Regions from separate parts of the Azospirillum sp. ST 5-10 genome, predicted to be linked through region 1. Evidence: riboswitches for the same ligand, from Rfam matches in the RefSeq annotation. Region 1 holds a riboswitch; each other region holds the start of a gene.

Region 1 (3,268 bases):
CAGCCGAACAGGGCGAAGGACAGGTCCATGAAGTAGGCGCCGGCCCCGGACAGCTGCAGGAACACCGCGAAGGCGACGAACAGCACGATGTACTGCGAGGACGCCGCCGTGGTGATGCCGAAGATCCCTTCCTGGCTGTAGATGAAGGAGAAGAAATGGCTGGCCTCGAAGCCCCTGTGATGGAGCACCCCGGGCATGACGGGGCCGGCGAAGGCGTAGGCGATGAAGACCGCCGCCAGGAGCGGCAGCACCAGCCCGGCGGTGCGCCGCGCGAACTCGATCGTCAGCAGGGTGCCGACGAAGCCGACCGCGAAGTCGGCCGGCGTGGTGATCACGCCGGTGCGCATGATCAGCGCGTCGAGCTCGACCGCGATGTAGGCGGTGCAGCCCAGCGCCGCCAGCGCCGCCAGCCCGTCCCGCGCCGGGATGCCGCGGCGGCGTTCGCCGCTCCAGGTGGCGTAGAGCAGGAAGGCGATGCCGGCGCCGGCGTTGACATGGACGGCCCGGAACAGCCATTCGTCGAGTGCTACGAAGTTCAGCACCACCAGGTGGAACACGGTGTAGGCGATGGCGCACCAGAACAGCCCGACCCGCTGCCAGACCGCGAGATCGCGCACGCGCGCACCGAAATCGAAACGGTCGGCGCTGTCGGCCGCCTCGTGCGCAGCGGTGTCGGAGTGGCTTCCGGACATCTCTTCCCTCCCGGTGGGCGGCTCCGGCCCCGGCGCCGCCAGTTGTCCGTACAACTTCACTTGTTCGGACAATTAGGGGGACGTATGATGGGCTTGTCAAGCATGTTTTCCATGGCGTGGACCGGCGATGGCGGGGTGTTGGGATGAAGACTCGGTATGCGGCGCTAGCCCAGGTGCTGGTTCAGGCCATCCGCTCCGGCCAGTGGCCGGTCGGCTCGCTGCTGCCCGGCGAGGTGGAGCTGGCGCAGCAGCACGGGGTCAGCCGGGCGACGGTGCGGGCGGCCCTCGACCATCTCGAGGAACTGGGCCTCGTGTCCCGCCACCGCGGTCTCGGCACCCGGGTGGAGGCGGTGCGCGCCGGCACCCATTTCCGGCAGACGGTGACCCCCATCGACGACATCATGCAGTTCGCCGGCGACGCGAGGCGCGCCGTCGAGCGGATCGAGGACGTGGTGGCCGACGAGGCGCTGGCGGCCCGCCTGGACGGGCGCCCCGGCCGTCATTGGCTGCACATCGCGCAGCGCCGCCTGGAGCCGGCGACCGACCTGGCGGTCTGCTGGACCGACGTGTACGTCGACAGCGCCTACGCCGACATCCGCCGGGTCGTCCGGCGCTATCCCGGGCTGGTCTGCGACCTGATCGAGGAGCGCTTCGGCGTCTGCGTCGAGGAGATCCGGCAGGAGATCCGGGCGGTCGGCGTGCCCGCCGCCGTCGCCGCCCATCTCGGCGTCGAGCCGGGGGCGCGGGGCCTGGAGCTGACCAGGCGCTACCTGGACCCGCAGGAGCGGGTGATCGAGATCGCCATCAGCGTGCTGCCGGCGGACCGTTTCACCTACACCGTGCGGCTGCGGCGCTCCCCGGGTCCCGGCGCGGCATCGCCCGCCGCAAGCGGCGGCGGCGGGGACGGCGATCCGCCGCCCTGAGGAGGGCGGCGCCGGCGCGCTTGCAATTCGCCGGGGGTGCGGCATAGATGGCGGCGATGGTGCCTGCGGACCGGCCGGTCCGGAGGAACAGGGAACGCGGTGAGGTCGGCCCGACCGAATCCGCGGCTGCCCCCGCAACTGTGAGCGGCGAGCCCCCCTCTCGACGACGCCACTGGCCGGAAGCGGCCGGGAAGGCCGGAGGGCGGGCGACGACCCGCGAGCCAGGAAACCTGCCATCGCCGATCGATCCAGCCCGCCGGGTGTGGCGGAGACAAGGAGCCCGCGATGCCGCCCGCCGCCGATCCGTCGGCCGTTCCCCCGGCCGTTCCCCCGGCCGTCCCGAACCCCCCCGCCAGCGCCGCCGGCTGAGCCATGCATCTGCTCGCCGCGCGCCAGGAGGACCTGGACGCCGGGCCGCAGGCCGTCGATCTCGGCCACGCGCCGGCGGACCTGGTGGTCCTCTCGTTCTCCGACAGCGACCTCGGCGCCCTGGCCGCGGCCTGGACCGCCGGGCGCGACCGGCTGCCCTCGCTGCGCCTCGCCAACCTGGGGGAGCTCGGCCATCCCCTGTCGGTCGACCTCTACGTCGACCGGGTGATCCGCGCGGCCCGGCTGGTGGTGCTGCGCCTGATGGGCGGCGCCGGCTACTGGCGCTACGGCCTGGAGGCGGTCGCCGCCGCCTGCCGCGAGGCCGGGGTGCCGCTGGCCGTGCTGCCCGGCGACGCCCGGCCCGACCCCGGCCTGGAGGGCTACGGCACCCTGCCCGCCGCCGAGTCCCGGCGCCTCCACCGCTACTTCGCCGAGGGCGGGCCGGCCAACATGGCCGGCCTGCTGGCCTGCGCCGCCACCCTGGCCGGCCGCCCGCTGGCCTTCGCGGAGCCGGCGCCGGTGCCGCGCTTCGGCGCCTACGACGGCTGGCGCGGCGCCGTCGACGCGGCGGCGCCGGCGGCGGCGCTGGTGTGCTACCGGGCCTATCTCCAGGCCGGCGACCTCGCCCCCCTGCACGCCCTGGCCGACGCGCTCGCCGCGCGCGGCCTGGCCCCCCGTCTCTTCCACGTGTCCAGCCTGAAGGAGCCGGACGCCGCCGCCTGGATGCGCCGCACCCTGCGGGCGCTGGCGCCGGCGGTGGTGGTGAACGCCACCGGCTTCTCGGCCCGGCTGCCGGAGCAGGACGGCTCGCCTCTCGACGCCGCCGGGGTGCCCGTCCTGCAGGTGGTGCTGTCCACCGGCGGCGAGGAGGCGTGGCGCGCCTCCTCCCGCGGCCTCGGCCCGGCCGACCTCGCCATGAACGTCGTGCTGCCGGAGATGGACGGCCGCATCCTCGCCGGCGCCGTCGCCTTCAAGGCCCCGCGGACCGCGGACCCGGCGCTGCAGTACGCCGAGATCGCCAGCCGCCCGGTGGCGGACCGCGTCGCCGCGGCGGCCGACCGCGCCGCCGCCTGGGTGCGCCTGGGACGGACGCCGCGCGCGGAACGGCGGGTGGCGCTGGTCCTCTCCGACTATCCCAGCGGCGGCCTGGGCGGCGGCGGTGTCGGCCGGGCGGTCGGCCTCGACACGCCGGAGAGCGTGCTCGCCATCCTCGGCGCGCTGGCGGGGGCGGGCTACGCCGTCGACGCCGTCCCGGCGGACGGCGCGTCGCTGATGCGCGCGCTC
Region 2 (3,268 bases), on a different contig from region 1:
CCGGTCACCGCCGCCGGGCTGGCCATCAGCGCCAGGAATCCGTCGATCAGGTCGTCGACGTAGCAGAAGGAGCGGGTCTGCGAGCCGTCGCCGTAGATGGTGATGGGCTCGCCGCGCAGCGCCTGCATGATGAAGTTGGACACCACGCGGCCGTCGTTGGGGTGCATGCGCGGGCCGTAGGTGTTGAAGATCCGCACCACCTTGATCTCCAGCCCGTGCTGGCGATGGTAGTCGAAGAACAGCGTCTCGGCGCAGCGCTTGCCCTCGTCGTAGCAGGCGCGCGGGCCGATCGGGTTGACGTGCCCCCAGTAGCCCTCCGGCTGCGGATGGACGAAGGGATCGCCGTAGACCTCGCTGGTGGAGGCCTGGAGGATGCGCGCCTTCAGCCGCTTGGCAAGTCCCAGCATGTTGATGGCGCCGAGCACCGAGGTCTTGGTGGTCTGCACCGGGTCGTGCTGGTAGTGCACCGGCGAGGCCGGGCAGGCGAGGTTGTAGATCTCGTCCACCTCGACGTAGAGCGGGAACGTCACGTCGTGGCGCATCGTCTCGAAGCGCGGATGGTCCAGGAGGTGGGCGACGTTGCTCCGAGAGCCCGTGAAGTAGTTGTCGACGCACAGGACTTCGCAGCCCTCGGCCAGAAGGCGCTCGCAGAGGTGCGAGCCGAGGAAGCCGGCCCCGCCGGTCACCAGTACGCGCTTGGACGCTGTCTGTCTCACGGTGATCCCTCGTCGGATGGTCGCGGCCGCTTTGCGGGTGGACCGCGTGGGCGTGGATAGTCCGGGAATACTCCCGTCCCGTTGTCCAACACTTCAGGATCACGTGGGGTTCAATGTACCTATGGTCTAGCCCGGTTGCGCCGCCGCGGCCGGGGCGGCTGCCGCCGCCCGGACGACCGGCTTGGCCGGCGCGCCGCGGCGTCCTTGCCTCTTGGCAAGCCCGGCCGCCTGGGCTAAAGCTCCGTCCGACGGTTTCCGCGCGAGCGGATGAAAAGGGAACGCGGTGAAGCCCCGGGCGGGGCCGATTCCGTGGCTGCCCCCGCAACTGTAAGCGCAGAGCGCCCCGCCAGACAGGCCACTGGGAAACTGGGAAGGCGGCCGGGGTGCAGCGACGCGCGAGCCAGGAGACCTGCCGTCGAAGCGCGTCACGCGACCGTCGGACGGGGTGTTCCGGTGGGACGGGAATCGCCGCTTGAGCGGTCCGTTGTGCGGTGGCGCCACCCGGGGGGTGGATCGCGGCATCGGATCTCGTCCGAGCGCACGCGTGCGGCGTGGTCCCTCCCTGGACCGTGTAACACCGTGTCAGGGAAAGCCCCGTCGCATGACGTCTCGTCTCTTCCGTTCCGCCGGGCTGTCCGGCGTCTCCGTCGCGGCCCTGTTCGCCACCCTTCCCGCCGCCGCCCAGGATGTGGCGGAGCCCGTGGTGGTGCCGGACGTGGTGGTCAGCGCCACCCGCCTCGCCACCGCCCCCGACAAGGTGGGCAGCTCGGTGACCGTGATCTCCGGCGAGTCCATCGAGGAGGGCGGCAAGCCGGAGCTGTTCGACGCGCTGCAGGGTGTGCCCGGCGTCAGCCTGTCGCGCAACGGCGGGATGGGCGCCACCTCGACGGTGCGCCTGCGCGGCGCCGAATCGGCGCAGACCCAGGTGCTGATCGACGGCGTGCTGGTCAACGACCCGGCCAACGCCAACGGCGAGTTCGACTTCGACGCCCTCGCCGTCACCGGCATCGACCGGATCGAGGTGCTGCGCGGGCCGCAGAGCGCGCTCTACGGCAACGACGCCATGGGCGGCGTCATCAGCGTCGTCACCAAGCGCGGGCGCGGGCCGCTGAAGGTCAGCGGCCTGGCCGAGGCCGGCAGCCACAACACCTGGCGGCTGTCGGCCGGGGCGAGCGGCGGCACCGAGCGCTTCGGCTACGCCGTCAACGCCACGAGCCTCGGCACCGACGGCTTCTCCGCCTTCCCGGGCGGGGACGAGGCGGACGGTGCGCGCAACCGCGCCCTCACGGCGAAGGTCGGCGCCGACCTCACCGACACCTGGACGGTGGACGTCGCCGCCGGCATCTTCGACCTGCGCAGCGACTACGACGAGACCAGCCGCGACGCGCCCTACGTCAAGGAGAAGACGCTGCGCTACGGCAAGATCGACAACACCGTCTTCCTGCTGGACGGCCGGCTGGAGAACGTGTTCACCCTGTCCGGCACCTCCACCGACCGCTCCTTCGACGAGCCCGGCGGCTACATCCCCCACAGCAACTACAGCGGCAGCCGCTGGACCGCGGAGTACCGGGCCAACTATCAGGTCGACGACACCGACGTGCTGACCGTCGGCGCCCTGCACGAGGTGGAGAGTGCGCGCATCGTCAACGAGGACGGCGGCGTGCGCACCGTCGGCGTCGACGACAGCGTCGACACCAACGCGGTCTACGGCCAGTACCTCCTGGGGCTGTGGGACGACCTGTCGCTGACCTTCGGCGTCCGCCACGACCGCAACGAGGAGTTCGGGCCCAAGACCACCGTCCGCACCGCCGCCGCCTACGCCATCGACGGAACCGGTACGACCCTGCGCGCCAGCATCGGCACGGCCGGCAAGGCGCCGACCCTGTTCCAGCTCTACGACCCGACCTACGGCAACCCCGGCCTGTCGCCGGAGAGCAGCGTCGGCGCCGACGCCGGGGTCGAGCAGACCTTCCTGGGCAAGCGGGCGACGGTCAGCGCCACCGTGTTCTGGAACCGCTTCAGCGACCTGATCGCCTTCGACGACACCTACCAGAACATCGAGGACGCCCGCACCTGGGGCGTCGAGAGCGCCGCCGCCCTTAAGGTGTCGGACGCGCTGCGGCTCACCGCCTCCTACACCTTCCTGCGCGCCGAGAACCTGTCCACCGGCCGCGAGCTGCCGCGCCGGCCGCACCATCAGGCGAGCCTCGGCGCGGTCTGGCAGGTGACCGACGCGGCGCGGGTCGGCGGCACCCTGCGCTTCGTCGGCGAGCAGCTCGACAGCACCTACACCAACATCCGCAACGACGCCTACACCGTCGTCGACCTGCAGGCGAGCTACGCGGTGACCCCGGCGGTGTCGGCGTTCGGCCGCATCGAGAACCTGTTCGACGCCGACTACCAGGAGGTGGCGCGCTACAATTCGTCGGGCCGCGCCTTCTACGCCGGCATCAAGGCCAGCTTCTGAGGCGCGGCGGAACCGGGGGAGGGAGGGCATGGCGCGCATCGAGGCCGACGGCGTCCGCGTCGCGCTCGGCGGCCGGCCGGTGCTG
Region 3 (3,268 bases), on a different contig from region 1:
TCGCCGGTCCCATGGGCTTCGGCCAGTCCCGCCAGCGCGTCGAGGGCGGCGGCCGTCAGCCGCCCGAAGGGGAAGGCCACGCCCAGCCAGCCGGGACGCGCGCCGAGCGCCGCGCGGGCCGGGCGCACCGGCGGCGCCGGGTCGTCGAGCGGGGCGAGGCCGGCGACGCGGGTCCGCAGCCCGGCCGCTCCGCACGCCGCCACCAGCCCGGCCATGCGCCGCGGCGGTTCCGCCAGGGCGGAGCGCAGCTCCAGGAAGGCCGTGGCGGCGGCGGCCGCGGTCGCCACCAGGGCGTCGGGCGCGCACAGGCCGAGCGGCACGGCGTCGGCCAGGGCGCCGCCGGCCGCCACCCGGAAGCGCGCGCCGTCCGGCGTCGCGACGGCGTCGAAGCGCAGGTCGGCGCGGCTGTCGGCGAGGTGGGCGCGGCCGCCGCCGTCGATCACGAAGCCGAACTTGGGCGGCAGGCGGTGCAGGCCGGCATCGGCCGCCAGGCGCGCGTCCAGCGCCAGCGCCAGCGGCCGCACGTCGAGCAGCGCCTGCCCGTCGATGCCGGCGGCGGGGGCGGACAGGACGTTGCGCACCGCCTCGCTGGCCGCATCCGCCGCCACCAGGCCGAGGGCCCCGAGGACCTCCGTCACCGCCGGCATGGACGCCGTCCGCACGCCGCGGATCTGCAGGTTGCCGCGGTGGCTGAGCTCCAGCAGGCCGTTGCCGTGGCCGGCCGCGAGGGCGGCGACGCGCCGCGCGGCGGCGGCGGGCAGCGCGCCGGCCGGCACCCGCAGGCGCACCAGCAGCCCGTCGCCCACCGCCATGGGCGCCAGCACGCCGGGACAGGCGCCGCGCCGTCGCGGCCGGGACGCCGCGGTCGGGCCGGTCATGACGATCTCTCCCCTCTCCTTGGACAGCCGCATGGATCAGCCGGCGAGCGCCGCCTCCACCGCCGCGCGGTCCAGCCCGGTCTCGCCGATCACCACGAGCCGGCCGACGCGCGGCTCGCCCGGCGTCCACAGCCGGTCGAAATGGGCCTGCACGCGGACGCCCACCCCCTGCACCAGCAGCCGCATGGGCTTGCCCGGCACGTCGACGAAGCCTTTCAGGCGCAGCACGCCGTGGGCGGCGGCGATGCCGCGCAGGCGCTCCGTCAGCGCCTCCGGATCGGCCTGCGGCGCCAGCTCGACGACGAAGCTGGTGAAGTCGTCGTGGTCGTGCTCGTCGGCGCCGTCGTGATGGCTGGGGCGGCGCGCCAGGTCGTCCTCCGCCGCCGCGGCCAGCCCCAGCAGGACGCGCGGGTCGGCGCGGCCGCCGGCGGTGCGCACCAGCTTGGCTTCGCGCGGCAGGGCGGCGCGGATCAGCGCCTCCACCCGGTCCAGCCCGGCCTCGTCGACCAGGTCGGTCTTGTTGACGACGATCAGGTCGGCACAGAGGAGCTGGTCCTCGAACACCTCCTCGATCGGCGTCTCGTGGTCGACGGTGCCCGCCTCCCGGCGCTGCGCCGCCAGCGCCGCCGGGTCGGGGGCGAAGCGGCCCTCGGCGGCGGCGGCCGCGTCGACCACGGCGACCACCCCGTCGACGGTGACCCGCGTCCGCACCGCCGGCCAGTTGAAGGCCTTGACCAGCGGCTTGGGCAGGGCCAGCCCGGACGTCTCGATCAGGATGTGCTCGGGCGGGGCGGGGCGGGCCAGCAGCGCCTCGATGGCCGGCACGAAGTCGTCGGCGACGGTGCAGCACAGGCAGCCGTTGGCCAGCTCGATCACGTCGTCGTCGCGGCAGCCCTCGACGCCGCAGGCGCGCAGGATCTCACCGTCGACGCCGACGTCGCCGAACTCGTTGACGATGAGCGCCAGCCGGCGCCCGTTCGCCTGCTCCAGCAGGCTGCGGATCAGGGTGGTCTTGCCGGCGCCGAGGAAGCCGGTGACGACGGTGGCGGGGACCTTCGCGCGAAGGGCAGCGGTCATGGGAGGCGTCTCCGGCGGGAGGAACGGTCGGCGCCGGCCGGCCACCGGCGCGCGGCGGACGGCGCCGCGCCCGCGGTCGGGTCCGCGGGCACGGCGGCCGGGAAGGGCCGCCCGACCATGGTCGGGGGGTCAGCGACGGGGAAGGGGCGCGGACGGCTGCCCGCCGGACGGCGGGAAGGCGCCCGGCGGTTCGGCTCCCGCCGCGGCGGCAGCGGGTCCGGTCGGGCGCACGGCAAGGGGCCTGCCGGCGAAAGCGGCGACACACGGCATGGGTCAACGTCCTCTCTCCGCCCACCCGGCGGGTTGGATTGATCGGACGATGGCAGGTTTCCTGGCTCGCGGGTCGCCGCCCGCCCCCCGACCTTCCCAGCCCCGCAGGGGGCCAGTGGTTTCGTGGAGGGTGGGCTCGCCGCTCACAGTTGCGGGGGCAGCCTCGGCTTCGGACGTCGCCGTCCTCACCGCGTTCCCTTTTACCCCCCGGACCCGACGGTTCGGGGGCACCATCGCCGCCACCATCGCAGGCCCCGCGGCGGATTGCAAGAGCCGGCGGAGCGGCCGGCAGGGTCACCGCACTTGAATTTGGCTCTTGTGGCGGACGCTGGAATTCTCCCTCTCCCGGGGCGGGGGAGGGCAAAACAACCAAATGCGATCACCCTGCCCGGCCGCTCCCGGCGGCCGCCCCGCCGTCACGCCAGCGGGCCGGTCTGGAACAGGGACACGCGCACGCCGCCGTGCGACGCCGTGACGGCCGGCGGCGCGAAGGGCAGGCCCGACGCCTTGGCGAGCGACGGCTCGCTCGTCACCAGCCCCACCCTCCAGCCGGAGAACCGGGACAGGAGCGTCTGCCCGAGGGCGTGGTAGAGGGCGTGCAGGGGCTTCTTGTCGCCGATGCGGGTGCCGTAGGGCGGGTTGACGATGACGAGGCCGGGCGGCCCCTCCGGCGGGACGAGGTCGCTGACCGCGTGCTGGCGGAACTCCGTCAGCCCGGCGACGCCGGCCCGCTCCGCGTTGGCCCGGCTCATGGCGATCGCGCCGGCGTCGCGGTCGCTGCCGTGGAAGCGGACGGCCGGGACGGTCCCGGCCGCGGCGCCGGCGCCGGTGCCGCGCAGGCGCTGCCAAGCCGCCGCGTCGAAGGTCGCGAGCCGTTCGAAGGCGAAGCGCCGCGACCGGCCGGGGGCGAGGCCGGCGGCGATCTCGGCCGCCTCGATGACGAAGGTCCCCGACCCGCACATCGGGTCGACGACGGGCTCGCCGCCGTCGTAGCCGCACTGGCGCAGGAACAGCGACGCCAGGGTCTCCCGCATCGGCGCCTT

Evidence for each region. A riboswitch is a leader RNA that binds a small molecule or an ion and turns the genes downstream of it on or off. The one in region 1 is predicted to bind cobalamin.
Region 2: it holds a riboswitch for cobalamin, as region 1 does, so the genes downstream of both, ACSBPG_RS19175 (TonB-dependent receptor plug domain-containing protein) here and cobN (cobaltochelatase subunit CobN) in region 1, are expected to answer to the same signal.
Region 3: it holds a riboswitch for cobalamin, as region 1 does, so the genes downstream of both, cobW (cobalamin biosynthesis protein CobW) here and cobN (cobaltochelatase subunit CobN) in region 1, are expected to answer to the same signal.

The regions. Positions count from the first base shown of each region.
Region 1 covers NZ_JBPJSP010000003.1:349,854-353,121, reverse strand. The annotation lists gene ACSBPG_RS05925 (TRAP transporter permease) at 1-692, opposite strand, end outside; gene ACSBPG_RS05920 (GntR family transcriptional regulator) at 836-1,615, shown strand; cobalamin riboswitch at 1,656-1,867, shown strand; gene cobN (cobaltochelatase subunit CobN) at 1,988-3,268, shown strand, end outside.
Region 2 covers NZ_JBPJSP010000017.1:131,574-134,841, forward strand. The annotation lists gene ACSBPG_RS19170 (UDP-glucuronic acid decarboxylase family protein) at 1-716, opposite strand, end outside; cobalamin riboswitch at 949-1,147, shown strand; gene ACSBPG_RS19175 (TonB-dependent receptor plug domain-containing protein) at 1,318-3,183, shown strand; gene ACSBPG_RS19180 (ABC transporter ATP-binding protein) at 3,212-3,268, shown strand, end outside.
Region 3 covers NZ_JBPJSP010000002.1:411,963-415,230, forward strand. The annotation lists gene cobG (precorrin-3B synthase) at 1-878, opposite strand, end outside; gene cobW (cobalamin biosynthesis protein CobW) at 915-1,955, opposite strand; cobalamin riboswitch at 2,260-2,475, opposite strand; gene ACSBPG_RS04245 (THUMP domain-containing class I SAM-dependent RNA methyltransferase) at 2,642-3,268, opposite strand, start outside.